DNA from 3 places in the Rhodopseudomonas sp. BR0G17 genome. Region 3 is predicted to be linked to each of the others. Evidence: predicted binding sites of a transcription regulator. Region 3 holds the regulator's gene; each other region holds the start of a gene.

What was found. The regulator PhoB, encoded in region 3, activates phosphate uptake and scavenging genes when phosphate is short. The targets are predictions, from matches to a motif close to TGTCATNNANCTGTCAT.
Region 1: DY467_RS14905 (DUF47 domain-containing protein) is a predicted target of PhoB. The motif match lies at 3,436-3,452, and genes of this name have one in related genera.
Region 2: DY467_RS16505 (esterase-like activity of phytase family protein) is a predicted target of PhoB. The motif match lies at 1,030-1,046, and genes of this name have one in related genera.

What each region holds. Positions count from the first base shown of each region.
Region 1 is NZ_QUML01000017.1:90,746-95,923, forward strand. It holds gene DY467_RS14890 (peptide chain release factor 3) at 1-1,051, opposite strand, end outside; gene sugE (quaternary ammonium compound efflux SMR transporter SugE) at 1,281-1,595, shown strand; gene DY467_RS14900 (inorganic phosphate transporter) at 1,698-2,708, opposite strand; gene DY467_RS14905 (DUF47 domain-containing protein) at 2,723-3,367, opposite strand; gene DY467_RS14910 (DUF4407 domain-containing protein) at 3,968-5,178, shown strand, end outside.
Region 2 is NZ_QUML01000021.1:38,397-43,574, forward strand. It holds gene DY467_RS16505 (esterase-like activity of phytase family protein) at 1-963, opposite strand, end outside; gene mbfA (iron exporter MbfA) at 1,144-2,115, shown strand; gene DY467_RS16515 (methyl-accepting chemotaxis protein) at 2,247-4,439, shown strand; partial or broken gene DY467_RS26800 (methyl-accepting chemotaxis protein) at 4,815-5,178, shown strand, end outside.
Region 3 is NZ_QUML01000028.1:286-5,463, forward strand. It holds gene argF (ornithine carbamoyltransferase) at 1-741, opposite strand, end outside; gene DY467_RS19090 (aspartate aminotransferase family protein) at 741-1,952, opposite strand; gene DY467_RS19095 (GcrA family cell cycle regulator) at 2,429-2,938, shown strand; gene phoB (phosphate regulon transcriptional regulator PhoB) at 3,287-4,000, opposite strand; gene phoU (phosphate signaling complex protein PhoU) at 4,075-4,791, opposite strand; gene pstB (phosphate ABC transporter ATP-binding protein PstB) at 4,815-5,178, opposite strand, start outside.

The DNA of each region.
Region 1 (5,178 bases), on a different contig from region 3:
ACAGCGGCATCGCCTTGCCGGTGCGCACCAGCTTGGCCTTCATGCCGCGGGTCAGCTTGCCCGAGCACAGCCGCGCGAACGCAATCCGGTCGCGGTGGTTCGGATCCATATTGGCTTGGATTTTGAACACGAAGGCGCTCATCTTCGGCTCATCGGCGGCGATCTTGCGCAAATTGCTTTCCTGCGCGCGCGGCGGCGGCGCGTAGCGGCCGAGCCCCTGCAGCAAATCGCCGACGCCGAAATTGCGCAGCGCCGAGCCGAAATACACCGGCGTCAGGTGGCCTTCGCGAAACGCCTCGAGGTCGAACGGCTTGCACGCCTCGGTGGCGAGCTCGAGCTCCTCCTTGACCGCGGCGACGTCGAGATTGGCGTGACGCTTGCCGAGCTCCTCGATGGTGATCTGCTCGGCCGCACCGGTTTTGGCGCCGCCGCCTTCGAGCAGACGCACGCCGCCGTTCAGCACGTCGTAGGTGCCGAGGAAGTCGCGGCCGCGTCCGACCGGCCAGGTCATCGGCGTGGTGTCGAGCGCCAGCGTCTTCTCGATCTCATCGAGCAGATCGAAGGTGTCGCGGCTCTCACGGTCCATCTTGTTGATGAAGGTGATGATCGGAATGTCGCGCAGCCGGCAGACCTCGAACAGCTTGCGGGTGCGCGCCTCGATGCCCTTGGCGGCGTCGATCACCATCACGGCGGAGTCGACGGCGGTCAGCGTCCGGTAGGTGTCTTCCGAGAAGTCCTCGTGGCCCGGGGTGTCGAGCAGGTTGAACACCAGGCCGTCGAACTCGAAGGTCATCACCGAGGTGACCACCGAGATGCCGCGGTCGCGCTCGATCTTCATCCAGTCCGACCGGGTGTTGCGGCGCTCGCCCTTGGCCTTGACCTGACCGGCCAAATTAATGGCGCCGCCAAACAGCAGCAGCTTTTCGGTCAGCGTGGTCTTGCCGGCGTCAGGATGCGAAATGATCGCAAAAGTGCGCCGCCGCGCCACTTCATGGGCGAGCGAAAACGGGGTCGAGGACGGCGCTTCGGCCGGAACAGCGGTGTCGGACATTCATCAGCCTGTGGCAGGGAAAGCCGGCGCGATCAAGGGCTTCCGGCGGGTCGCAGCGCCTGCAGTTGCGCGGCGGAACGGCGTCCCTCATATAAGGGATCGAGGACGACCTCAAAATCACCTTTTCGGCCGGGACGACCCGGCCTCCTCAAGACCGCGCATTGCGCCGGCGCGCTATCCCGTTGGATGGCCTCATCAATATTGCCGGGACGTGTGCAAGGAGGCCGCTATGGCTTGGTTCTATCTGTTCGTCGCCGGTCTGATGGAGATCGGCTGGGCGCTCGGCCTGAAATACACCGAAGGCTTTACCCGCTTGGTTCCGACGGCGCTGACCGTGTCGGCGATGGTCGCCAGCGTCGCACTGCTCGGGCTCGCGCTGAAGACGCTGCCGATCGGCACCGCCTATGCGGTGTGGAGCGGCATCGGCGCGGTCGGCACCGCGGCGCTCGGCATCGCGCTGTTCGGCGATCCGGCCACGGTCGGCCGCCTCGCCTGCATCGGTCTGATCGTCGCCGGCATCGTCGGGCTCAAGCTGGTGGCCTAAAGGCGAAGCTTCTGCGTTATTGCGAGCGAAGCGAAGCAATCCAGCGCCTCGCGCGGCGCGATGGATTGCTTCGTCGCTGCGCGCCTCGCAATGACATTGTGTTTAGAACGCCGGCACCAGCCGCGTGGCCCAATACGCCAGCGCCGCGACGATGGCCGAGGCCGGGATCGTGATCACCCAGGCATAGACGATCGAGCTCGCCACGTTCCAGCGCACCGCCGACATCCGGCGCGCGGCGCCGACGCCGACGATCGCACCGGTGATGGTGTGGGTGGTCGACACCGGAACGCCGAGGAAGGTCGCCATGAACAGCGTCGCGGCGCCGCCGGTTTCGGCGCAGAAGCCCTGCATCGGCGTCAGCTTGGTGATGCGCAGTCCCATGGTGCGGACGATCCGCCAGCCGCCCATCAGGGTGCCGAGCGCCATCGCCGCCTGGCACGACAGCACCACCCAGAACGGCACCGAGAACTCGCCGCCGAGATAGCCCTGCGAATACAAAAGCACCGCAATGATGCCCATGGTCTTCTGGGCATCGTTGCCGCCGTGGCCGAGCGAATACAGCGATGCGGAGGCGAACTGCAGGATGCGGAAGGCGCGGTCCACCGCGAACGGCGTCGACCGCACCGACGCCCACGACACGATTGCCACCAGCACCAGCGCCAGCAGAAAACCGACCAGCGGCGACAACACGATCGCCAGCAGCGCCTTGGTCAGGCCGCCCCACACCGCAGCCGACAGTCCGGCCTTGGCGAGGCCGGCGCCGAGCAGGCCGCCGATCAACGCATGCGACGAGCTCGACGGGATGCCGAGCCCCCAGGTCACCAGGTTCCAGACGATCGCGCCTGTCAACGCGGCGAAGATCACCGAGGCGTCGATCACGCTGGGCTCGATGATGCCAGTGCCAATGGTGTTGGCGACGTGCAGGCCGAACACCATGAAGGCGATGAAATTGAACGAGGCCGCCCAGAACACCGCGTAATGCGGCCGCAGGACGCGGGTAGAGACGATGGTGGCGATCGAATTGGCGGCGTCGTGCAGGCCGTTCAAAAAGTCGAACAGCAGCGCGACGGCGATCAACCCGACCAGGATGGGCAGCCCGAGCGAAGCGTCCACGGCCGGCCCCTGCCCTAGACCTGCTCGATGACGATGGAATTGATCTCGTTGGCGACGTCGTCGAAACGGTCGGCGACCTTCTCGAGGTGGTCGTAGATCTCGGCGCCGACGATGTAATCCATGGTGTTGGCGTTACGGTGCTTGAGGAACAGTTCCTTCAGCCCGATATCGTGGAGATCGTCGACCCGGCCTTCCAGCTTGGTGATCTCCTCGGTCATCGCCGTCAGCATCTGCAGGTTCGGCCCGATCGACTGCATCAGCGGCACCGCGCGGCCGACCAGATTGGCGCTTTCGACCAGTAGCGACCCGATCTCGCGCATCGGCGGCTCGAACTCGCGGACCTCGAACAGGATCACCGCCTTGGCGGTCTGCTGCATCTGGTCGATGGCGTCATCCATCGACGTGATCAGGTTCTTGATGTCGACCCGGTCGAACGGGGTGATGAAGGTCCGGCGCACCGCGGTCAGCACCTCGCGGGTGATGTTGTCGGCCTCGGATTCGAAATGGCTGACGCGCTGGCAGTGCACCAGCGTCTCGTCGCCGCCGCGCAGCATGTCCTGCAGCGCCTGGGCTCCCTGCACGACCGTATGCGTGTGCTGGGCGAACAGGTCGAAGAACCTCTCTTCCTTGGGCAGAAAGGCTCGAAAGTATCGTAGCATCGGGAGCTATCCGGTTGACGTAACGCGGGTTCGTAGGTCGGCCATGGGAGACCGGAGACGCCCGACCGCGTCACACCGGCGTCATAAAACACTTCAGAGGCTCACAGGCAACCGTCCATTCCGGACCGACGGGACGCGTGAGCCGCGGACCGGTCCCGTCCGCCATCGGACGACACGAGATCGGGGCATTTCGGTGATCGCTGGGTCCCCTCGTCCACAGATTTTGCCCGGCCGCCGGGTTGCCGGCAGATGCCGCCGTCACGGCCTGGGCGCCTCCTGCTCGCGAATCACTTCAACGCGCTGATGTGAAATCGAGGGCCGTGAGGCCGCGTAGCAGTGGTAATCGAGGAATGGACGAGCGTGGCCGAACGGACCATCACGACAAAATATTGAGGATGGCGAAAGCGGCCTCACCGCCTCTTCAACTCAGAAAGTTTGCAATCGATCACGGCACCTTAGCAGAAATTGCTGAGACCAAATCGGAGCTTGTTGAATCGCCTACTAAACGTGGCCTCGTATTGAATTTGTTTACGCTCTGTTAGACTCGGCCGACCTGTCACAACCAAACCGCGGCGCATGTCACCGCAGAACTGGGCGGCCATGATTCAACGCGTTCTTGGCATCATCGCTGGCGTCGATCGCAAGACTCTTCAGAGCTGCCCGGCCTCCGACAAATTATGGGCCACGCATCTCGGCGCATCGCTCTGTCTGTCGTTCGTGGTCGTGCTCGGCGTGTCGTTCCACGCCACCGGCTACATGATCGACAATATATGGACTCGGCTGCTGGTCTCGACGGTGATCGCACTGACCGTGCTGATGTTCGACCGCGCGCTGTGCCAATCCGACTGGTTCTATCAGGGCACGCTGTGGAATACCTCTGCGATCCAGTCGCGCGCCGAGGCCAAGCAGACCGCGTGGCGGTTCGTCCGCGTCGGCATCCGGCTGACGCTGTCGTTCGGGCTCGCCTGGGTGATCGCGATGTTCCTGGAACTCGCGATCTTCTCCTCGACCATCAACGAGAAGATCGAAGCCGACCGCGTCGCCGCCAACCAGCCGGTCTACGACAAGATCGCAGCTTTCGAAGCCGGGCTGAACGCCGAAGCCAAGCGCCGGCTCGCCGACATCGAACAGCTCGAGGCGCTGCACCGCGACGCCCTCACCGAGCAGCCGAAGCCGGAGCCGACCACCCAGGCCCGCACCGAGGACATCGAGCAGCAGATCCGCGCGCTGGCGACCCGCGAGGCCGGCATCCGCGCCGACATCGCCGAGATCGACAAGACGATCCAGCGCTACATCGCCGACATGAACGCCGAAGAGTTCGGCCTGAAAGCCACGCCGAACAATTCCGGCCGCCCCGGCGCCGGCCCCCGCTACGAATTCGCCAGGAAGCAGCGCCAGGCTTTCCAGGCGCAGCGCGCCGAGCGTGAAGCTGAGATCGCCCAGCTCCACGTCCGCCGCGACGACCTCCGCGCCGCTCAGGCCAAGATTACCGCGGACGCGCTCGGCGCCCGCGAGCAGGAGCGCGGGGCGATCAAGGCGCGCGCCGATGCGCTGCAGCAGCGGATCGATGCGGCCCGCGCCGACCTGAAGCAGTTCGAAATCGACAAGGCCGCAAGCGTCGCCGACTTCCGCAAGAAGGTGATGGCAGACTCCTACTACCAGGAGAAGAAAGACAAATTCGATCCGCTGACTCGGATCGCGGCGTATCAGGAACTGAAGAACGACCCGCGTGACGGCGCCACCATGACGCTGTTCTCGTGGATGACCCGCTGCTTCATCATTTTCCTGGAAATCGTTCCGGTGGTTGCGAA
Region 2 (5,178 bases), on a different contig from region 3:
GCCGTGGGTGGCGTCGATCATGTTGAAGTCGCCGATCGCGTTGCCGTTCTGCTCGAACACGTAATGCCAGGAGCGGCCGGTGAACTTCTTCTGCGCGACGTCGAATTCGAGGATGCGCGAGGCTTCCTTGCCGTCGACCTTTTCCCAGTCCTTCTTGTCGGCGTCCCACAGCGGACCTTCGAGCAGGCCGTACAGGAACTTGCCGTCCTTGGAGGCGGCGAAGCCTTCATAGCCCTTGGAGCGCTTGAGATTGACGCCGGTGTAGGTCGCGCCCGGCGCGCCGGGCGACTGCACCGACCAATGATCTGGCGACTTGATCGGTTTGCCGTCGGCCATGCTCTCATAGACGCCGATGATCTTGCCGGTCAGGTCGGCTTCGATGATGTAGGGGCCGAACTCGTCGCCGATCCAGAACCGGTCGCCGATGATCTGGAAGCCTTCGGTGTCGAAGTCCGCGCCGGTCAGATAGCGCTTGTCGGTGTCTTCGTGGACGATGCGGAACGGCACCTTCTTGTCCGGATCGTGCAGGAACACGGTCTGCTTGCGGTCGACCGTGCCGGTCGCCCAGTCGATCTTGTAGTTGTCGAGATACAGCATCGAGTCGGCGGAGTTGTAGCGCGAGCCGAAACCGTTGTCGGTCAGCACACAGAATGTGCCGTCCGGCATCGCCTTGATGCCGGAATGGCCCTGCAGCGGCTGGCCCTTGAACGGCACCGACACGCCGGTCGGACGGCCGTTGGACTTGCCCATCACGCTGCCCTGCGCCTCCACGCGCTGCCCGGTGGTGTACTTGCCCGAGGTTTTCAGATCGGCCGGCGCATCGGCCGGCGCGTCGACGAACGAGGCCGCCGGCAGCACCGCATGGCCGGCGAGGGTGGCGGGAAATTCGCCTTCGGATTGCGCCAGCGCGGCGGACGTCGCCAGCGCAAAGACCGCGACCGAACCGAGCAGTAGTTTTCGCATGAACAGCCTCCTGGAATGGAAAGCCGGTCTTGTGGCGGCGCTCGGTCACAGAGGCCTGACGGATCGATGAAGCGACGATGACGGGCCCTGCGACCAATTGGCCAACCACCGTCGAGGCCGGCTTTGACTCCCTCGGCCGGCGATCCTATTTAGAAGCGTTCTAAACTTGCGGGTGCTGAAATGAAGGCGTTTTCCGACCTCACCGAGCGTGAAATCCTGGCCGTCGCCATCTCGGGCGAGGAGGAAGACAGCCGGATCTATCTGGCGTTCGCCGAGGATCTGGCCGAGCGTTATCCCGATTCCGCGCGCGTCTTCACCGAGATGGCGCAGCAGGAGAAGGGCCATCGTCACATGCTGCTGCGGATGTACGAGCAGCGGTTCGGGCCGGACCTGCCGCCGATCCGCCGCGAGGACGTTAAAGGCTTCATCCGCCGCCGCCCGATCTGGCTCACCCGCAATCTGCCGCTCGACCGCATCCGTAAAGAAGCCGAGACGATGGAGTTCGAGGCGCAGCGCTTCTACGAGCGCGCCGCCGAACGGGCGACCGACGTCCACATCCGCAAGCTGCTGTCCGACCTCGCCGAGTTCGAGAAGCGCCACGAGCAGCGCGCCACCCAACTCACCGACAAGATCCTAACCCCCGATGCGCGCAGCGCCGAGGATCATGCGGCGCGGCGGATGTTCGTGCTGCAATACGTCCAGCCCGGTCTCGCTGGCCTGATGGACGGTTCGGTGTCGACCCTGGCGCCGCTGTTCGCTGCCGCCTTCGCGACCCATCAGAACTGGCAGACCTTCCTGGTTGGTCTGGCCGCCTCGATCGGCGCCGGCATCTCCATGGGCTTCGCCGAAGCGCTGTCCGACGACGGCTCGATGACCGGGCGCGGCTCGCCGTGGTTGCGCGGCGGCATCTGCGGACTAATGACCACGATCGGCGGTCTCGGTCACACGCTGCCGTATCTCGTCCCTGATAGTTGGGCCAACGCGTTCTGGATCGCGACCGGCATCGCCGCGCTGGTGGTGTTCGTCGAACTGTGGGTGATCGCTTACGTTCGCGCCAGATACATGGACACGCCGTTCCTGCACGCGGTGTTCCAGATCGTGCTGGGCGGCGTCATCGTGCTCGGTGTCGGCATCCTGATCGGCGGTGCTTAGTCGCGGTGCTACACGCGGCGTTAGACCTAAGTCTTAGTCGGGAACCGGCTTTCCTCGTAACCGCACGAGGCGTTTGCTTAAACAATTCCAAATAGCCGGCAATCAGCATGGGGCTCTCCTAGGAGTGCCTCATGTCGTTCTCGTTCAAATCCATCCGCAAAATTCAGGTCAAGATTGCGCTGGTCGCGGGCCTCTGCCTGACCGGCGCCAGCCTGATCCTGATCGGCTACAGCGTGCTGTCGGCGCAGAGCACGCACCACTACGTCACCGCTGAGGTGATGAAGCTGGTCGATCAGCAGACCAAGGAAAGCCTGCTCAACCGCGCCAGCTCCGAAGCCTCGGTGATCAAGGCCGAGCTCGACCTCGGGCTCGACTCCGCGCGCAACATGGCGCACGCCTTCGAGGTGCTGGCCGACCCCAACAATGCGGGCACCACCGACGGCAATCGCCGCCTGCAGCTCAACGCGGTGCTCAAGAACACGCTGGAGCAGAACCCGGCGTTCAACGGCACCTACTCGGCCTGGGAGCCGAACGCCCTCGACGGCAACGACGTCGCGTTCAAGGGCCGCCAGACGATGGGTTCGGATAACACCGGCCGCTTCCTGCCGTATTGGACCCGCAGCGCCAGCGGCTCGATCGCGGTGCAGCCGCTGGTCGAATACGACAGCCAGGAGCGGCACCCGAACGGCCTGGTGAAGGGCGCGTGGTTCATCAATCCCAAGGCGACCGGCAAAGAGAACATCCTCGGCCCGTTGCCTTACATCGTGCAGGGCAAGGCGGTGTTCCTCGCCACCATGTCGGTGCCGATCAAGATCGACGGCAAGTTCGTCGGCGTCGCCGGTGCGGACTACAATCTCGACTTCGTGCAGAAGCTCGCCACCCAGGCCAACCGATCGCTGTTCGGCGGCAAGGGCAAGGTCGCGATCCTCAACGACACCGGCCTGATCGTCGCCAACAGCGCCAATCCGGAATCGATCGGCAAGGCGGCGTCGAGCGCCGATCCGCGCTGGTCGGAGAGCCTGGCGATCGTCAAGGAAGGCAAGGGCACGGTGCTCGACGATCCGAAGTGGGATAACGTCGAGGTCTACTCGCCGATCTCGGTGGGACGGACCGGCACGCCGTGGTCGGTGCTGATCTCGGTGCCGCGCAAAGTGGTGCTGGCCTCGGCACATGAGCTCGACACCGCGCTGAACGAACGCGCCAATTCGGCGATGTTCTGGCAGCTCGGCGCCGGCATCCTGGTTGTTGTGCTCGCCATTACGGTCATCGCGTTCGCAGCCCGCAGCATCGCCCGTCCGATCGGCGATTGCGCCACCTTCGCGGACGGCATCGCCAAGGGCGAGCTCGACCAGAAGCTGGCGATTGAACAGGCCGACGAAGTCGGCGTGCTCGCGGCCTCGCTCCGCACCATGCAGGGCGAGCTCAAACGCAGCATCGCGCAGCGTGCGGAGGATCAGGCCAGCGCCGATCTGGCGCGCCGGCGCGACATGAACGACATGGCCGACAAGTTCGAATCGGCGGTCGGCAAGATCGTCGAAACAGTGTCGTCGGCCTCGACCGAACTCGAAGTCTCGGCCGGCCGTCTGACGACGACGGCGGAGCGTTCGCAGCAACTGACCTCGATGGTCGCCTCGGCGTCCGAAGAAGCCTCGTCGAACGTGCAGTCGGTGGCGACGGCGACCGAGGAGATGTCGGCCTCGGTCGACGAGATCAGCCGGCAGGTGCAGGAGTCCTCGCGGATCGCCAACGAGGCGGTCAACCAGGCCCAGAAGACCAACGACCGCGTCGGCGAGCTCGCCAAGGCCGCGACCCGGATCGGCGATGTGGTCGAGCTGATCAACACCATCGCCGGCCAGACCAACCTCTTGGCGCTCAACGCCACGATCGAGGCGGCGCGTGCCGGCGAGGCCGGCCGCGGCTTCGCCGTGGTGGCCGCGGAGGTCAAGCAGCTCGCCGAGCAGACCGCCAAGGCGACCGGCGAGATCAGCGCGCAGATCAGCGGCATCCAGTCGGCCACCGGCGAGTCGGTGACGGCCATCAAGGAGATCACCGACACCATCGGCCACATCTCCGAGATCGCCGGGTCGATCGCGTCCGCGGTCGAGCAGCAGGGCGCCGCGACCCGCGAGATTTCGCGCAACATCCAGCAGGCGTCGCGCGGCACCAGTCAGGTGACCGGCAATATCAGCGACGTGCAACGCGGTGCCAGCGAGACCGGCAGTGCGTCGTCGCAGGTGCTGGCGGCGGCGCAGTCGCTCGCCGGCGACAGCAATCTGCTCCGGCGTGAAGTCGCACGCTTCCTCGACACCATCCGCGCCGCCTGACCTGGCTGTCGTCAGTTGCGGTTACGCGCTCGGCGCCGCCGTCTCGCACGGCGGCGCCGCAGTACTTTAGAGTGTAAGTAACAAGCGGCATTCGTCTTCGTCTTTCGTCGCTACGGACTCATACGTAGCCCGCGATTAACGAAGATTGATACGCGCGTAGGTAGTGTCGAGCTGCCGCGATTGGCGTGATGCCCGGCGTTCAACGGCGAACCCCACCATCGAAATCGGACCATTAGATTTCCTGCGGCCTGTTCCATGTTCGGAACAGGCGCGCTTCGCCGTCGCTCGTTGAAATACGCCAATCAGGAGCCGGCGATGTCTCTCAAAATCCGTGTATTGCTGCCGTTGATCGTTCTCGCGCTCGCGGCCACCGCCATGACGCTCGCCGGGTTCGAGGCGCGCGATGCGGTGATCCGCCGCCGCCAGTCCGAAGCCTTCGTCGAGGTCAATCGCATCTCGCAGCTGCTATTGAAGAGTGCCGGCCGGTGGGCGCTGGAGCGCGGCCTGAGCAACGCGGCGCTGAATGCCCCGGAGCCGACCGATCCCGAGCGCCGCGCCGACATCGCCAAGGCGCGTACCTCCGGCGACACCGCATTCGCCGAGGCGCTGCGGCTGATCGGCGATGTACCGCAGATGAAGACAGGCAGTGCCGCGATCACCGCGGCGCAGCGCGCCCAGCAGGATCACGGCGCCCTGCGTCCGCGCGTGGATGAAGCGATCGCCAAGCCGGCGTCCGCAC
Region 3 (5,178 bases):
CGGCTTGAGCAAATTGTGGCGGTGCTCGCCGTCCTTGTCGCCCATCGACACCCAGGTGTCGGTGACGACGCAGTCGGCGCCGCGCACGGCTTCCTCCGGATCGGTGCCGATGGTGATCGCCGCGCCGCTCTGCTTGATCCAGTCGCGCAGCGCCTTGCTGGGCGACAGCTGCGGCGGGGTGGCGATGTTGAGCTTGAAGTCGAAGCGCTGCGCGGCGTGGGCGAACGACGCCAGCACGTTGTTGTCGTCGCCGGTCCAGGCGATGGTGCGTCCCTTGATCGGGCCGCGATGCTCCTCGAACGTCATCACGTCGGCCATCACCTGGCACGGATGCGACTTGCGGGTCAGGCCATTGATCACCGGCACGGTGGCGTTGGCAGCAAGCTCCAGCAGCGCCTCGTGATTGAGGATGCGGATCATGATGATGTCGACGAAGCGCGACAGCACCCGCGCGGTGTCGGCGATGGTCTCGCCGCGGCCGAGCTGCATCTCGGCACCGGTCAGCATGATCGACTCGCCGCCGAGCTGGCGCATGCCGACGTCGAACGACACCCGCGTCCGGGTCGACGGCTTGTCGAAGATCATCGCCAGCGTCTTGCCGGCGAGCGGCTTGTCGGCATCGGCGTTCGCCTTGCGCTTCGCCTTCATGGCGACCGCAGCGGCCAGCATGTTGCGGAGCTCGGAGGTCGGCAGTTCGGTCAGATCGAGGAAGTGCCGCGGCGTGTTGCTGGAGCTGCTCATCACACCGCCTCCTTCTGCGCCGCCTGCCCGGCAAGCGTGACGCAGGCGCGCTCCAGTCGCCCGATCGCTTCGTCGAGTTCGGCCTCGCTGACGATCAGCGGCGGCAGCAGGCGCACGACGTTATCGCCGGCGCCGACGGTGAGCAGCTTCTCGGCCCGCAGCGCCGCGATCAGCTCGGGCGACGGCACCACCGCCTTGAGGCCGAGCAGCAAGCCTTCGCCGCGGATTTCGCTGACGACGCGCGGATGCCGATCGACGACACCGGCGAGCTTCTGTTTCAACAGCAGCGACATCTTCTTGACGTGGTCGAAGAAGCCCGGCTGCAGCATGATATCGAGCACCGCGTTGGCGGCCGCGACGGCCAGCGGATTGCCGCCGAAGGTCGAGCCGTGCGCGCCCGGCGCCATGCCCTTCGCCGCCTCGGCGGTCGACAGGCAGGCGCCGATCGGGAAGCCGCCGCCGAGTGCTTTGGCCAGCGACATCAAATCCGGCGCGACGCCGACCCGCTTATAGGCGAACAGTTCGCCGGTGCGGCCCATGCCGGTCTGGACTTCGTCGAAGATCAGCAGCAGGCCGTGCGCGTCGCACAGCTCGCGCAGGCCGCGGAAGAACGCCAGCTCCGGCGAGCGCACGCCGCCCTCGCCCTGCAGCGGCTCGATCAGGATCGCGGCGGTATTCGGACCGATCGCGGCCTTGACCGCATCGAGGTCACCGAGCGGCAACTGATCGAAACCGTCGAGCGGCTTGCCGTAGCCTTCCAGGTACTTTGCCGAGCCGGTGGCGGCGAGCGTGCCGAGCGTGCGGCCGTGAAACGCGCCTTCGAAAGTAATCACCCGGGTGCGCTCGGGCTCGCCCTTGGAGAAGTGATAGTGCCGCGCCATCTTCAGCGCGCACTCGACCGCTTCAGCACCCGAATTGCAGAAGAACACCTTGTCGGCAAAGCTCTGTTCGCACAGCCGCGCCGCCAGCTTCTCGCCGTCCGGGCTCTTGAACAGGTTGGACATATGCCACAGTTTGGTCGCCTGCTCCTGCAAGGCTTCGACCAGATGCGGATGGCAATGGCCGAGCGCGTTGACGGCGACGCCGCTGGTGAAGTCGAGGTAGCGCTCGCCATCAGTTCCGTGCAGCCAGACACCTTCGCCGCGCTCGAACGCGACATCCGCTCTGGCGAAAACCGGGAGGAGATGGGACGTTGAAGCGCTCTGAGACATGGCCGATCCGATCGGAAAATAGCGGGCCGCCGGCCGGCCGCGTCACGCGCATGACACGAACGCAGTCTGGGACAACGTACCCCGGAAACGAAACGTGCCGCCTTTCCAGGCGGCACGTGGGATTATTCTAGAAGCGTCGAACTCACTGTCAACACGGAGCTTCGACGAAGTGCTGCCAGAAAGCAGCACTCGCGCTGTTTGTTGTGGCTTCGCGGACTCACTCACAGGAGAAGGTGTGGACGCACCGGGTCGGACTCTTGCGCGTGAGTCACGGCATATTGTAGCCTTTTGACTGTCGGGTACGACATCTCGTGCGCGGTTTGTAATCCATTTCGAGTTCTCGGATGAGGCGTAACGCCGGGGCGGCAAGGGTCGTCCGGCGAGCGCTAAGGGATTCTGACAGCTGAGATTTTGACGACCTCACAGCCGCGGTTCCGCGCCGCCCTTCGGCGCCCGCGGCAGGAAGGGATAGAACTATGACGGCATTGACCTGGACCGACGAGCGCGTCGAGCAGTTGAAGAAATTGTGGGAGGGCGGGCTGTCGGCGAGTCAAATTGCCGCCGAGCTTGGCAACGTCACCCGCAATGCCGTGATCGGCAAGGTCCACCGCCTCGGCCTGTCGGGCCGGGCCAAGAGCCCCACGTCGGCAGCGCCGCGGCCGCGCAAGGCGCGCCCGGTGCAGCAGATGATGAGGGTGACCCGGCCGGTGGCGCGCGGCAACACCGCACTGGCGCACGCTTTCGAAGTGGAAGCCGAGCCAGATCCGATCGCCTTCGACAACGTGGTTCCGATGAACCAGCGGCTGTCGCTGCTGGAACTCAACGAAGCCACCTGCCACTGGCCGGTCGGCGATCCGTCGAGCCCGGAATTCTTCTTCTGCGGCGGCAAGTCGCTGCCGGGCCTGCCCTACTGCGCGCATCACTCGCGCATCGCCTATCAGCCGGTCGGCGATCGCCGACGCGCAGCTCCCAAGACCACCCGCTAGACTGACGCCGCCAGCCCAAGGCCGCGGCAATCCGCGCTCGCGCAGCGCAGGGTTGGCCATCCCGCCAAACTGTCATCGCCCGCGAAAGCGGGCGACCCAGTATCCCAGAGCGTCCGTTACTTCCCACCCACTCACTGCAATACGGGATCCTCCGCCTTCGCGGAGGATGACGCTGCTATGTTGGGCTGAGGCCGCGGCTGAACGATTGCAAAAGCGATAGAGTCGACAAACGCCGCCATCGCGTCGTTGCCACGTGTCGCTAAATCACGCTCGCGGTCATCGTGGTTTGAACGAGTGTCTTGGTGGGCACGCTCGCTTTGCTCACCGACGTCGCAAACCTGCTAACAACTACGACGGGCTGCCTTCGACCTTGGCGAAGCGATCGTCGAGGGCGTAGCCGGCACCGCGAACAGTGCGGATCGGGTCCTGCTCGCGACCGATATTGAGCAGCTTGCGCAGGCGGCCGATGTGCACGTCGACGGTACGCTCATCGATGTAGATGTCGCGGCCCCAAACGCCGTCGAGCAGCTGCTCGCGGCTGAACACCCGGCCCGGGTGCTCAAGGAAGAATTCGAGCAGGCGATACTCGGTTGGACCGAGATCGATCGGCCGGCCGGAGCGCGCCACCCGGCGCTTGTCGCGGTCGAGTTCGAGATCACCGTACGCCAGCACGGTGGCGAGACGCTCCGGCGCCGCGCGGCGCAGCAGGCCCTTCACCCGGGCCAGCAGCTCCGGCACCGAGAACGGCTTGACGATGTAATCGTCGGCGCCGGTCGCGAGCCCACGGACCCGCTCGCTTTCTTCGCCACGCGCCGTCAGCATGATGATCGGCAGTTGCTTGGTTTCCGGACGCGCCCGCAGCCGGCGGCACAGCTCGATGCCGGACAGGCCCGGCAGCATCCAGTCCAGAACGACCAGGTCGGGAATCCGCTCCTTCATCCGGGTGTCGGCGTCATCGCCGCGCGCCACCGTCTCGACCTCGTAACCTTCGGATTCCAGATTGTATCGCAGCAGCGTCGTCAGCGCTTCCTCGTCTTCAACTACCAGAATGCGCGCAGCCATTGTCGTCCTCGTCTCAGTGTCGTCTCGATCCGTCCCATGACTGCCGGCCCGGCGGGCCGGCGGCCAGAGCAGCGTCAGTTACCGGGCGTCGCGTTGGCGAAGGTGGTCATGTCGCCCTTCGGACGCTTGTCCATGATCTGCTGACCTTCGATCATGTAGAACACCGTCTCGGCGATGTTGGTCGCGTGATCGCCGATCCGCTCGATGTTCTTGGCGCAGAACATCAGGTGAATGCAGAACGAGATGTTGCGCGGATCTTCCATCATGTAGGTAAGCAGCTCGCGGAACAGCGAGGTGCAGATCGCGTCGACTTCCTCGTCGCCGTTCCACACCACCATCGCGGCCGGCAGATCGTGCGCCGTATAGGCATCGAGCACCGCCTTGACCTGCGACTGCACGAGGTCGGTCATGTGCTCGAGGCCGCGGATCAGCTTCAGCGGATGGAAGTCGCTGTCGATCGCGTTGACGCGCTTGGCGATGTTCTTCGACAGATCGCCGATCCGCTCGAGGTCGGTCGCGACGCGCATCGCGCCGACGATTTCGCGCAGATCGATCGCCATCGGCTGGCGCCGCGCGATGGTCAACACCGCGCGCTCTTCGATATTCCGCTGCATCTGGTCGATCTCGGCATCGGCCGCGACCACGCGCGAGGCCAGCGCGACGTCGCGCCGGATCAGCGCATCGACCGAGTCGACGATCTGGCGCTCGGCCAAACCGCCCATCTCCGCGACCAGCCGGGTCAGCTCCTGCAGGTCGCCGTCGAACGCCTTGGTGGTGTGTTCGAATCCCATATCCGTGCTCCTCGCCCGCCGCGTCAGCCGAACCGGCCGGTGATGTAATCCTGGGTGCGCCGATCGCTCGGCGAGGTGAAGATCTTGTTGGTCGGGCCGAATTCGATCAGCTCGCCGAGATACATGAAGGCGGTCGACTCTGACACGCGCGCCGCCTGCTGCATGTTATGGGTCACGATCGCGATGGTGTATTGTTCCTTCAGCTCGTCGATCAGCTCTTCGATCTTGGCGGTGGAGATCGGATCGAGCGCCGAGCACGGCTCGTCGAACAGGATCACTTCCGGCCGCACCGCGATGGTGCGGGCGATGCACAGACGCTGCTGCTGACCGCCCGACAGGCTGAGACCGGAAGCGCCGAGCTTGTCCTTCACTTCGTTCCACAGTGCG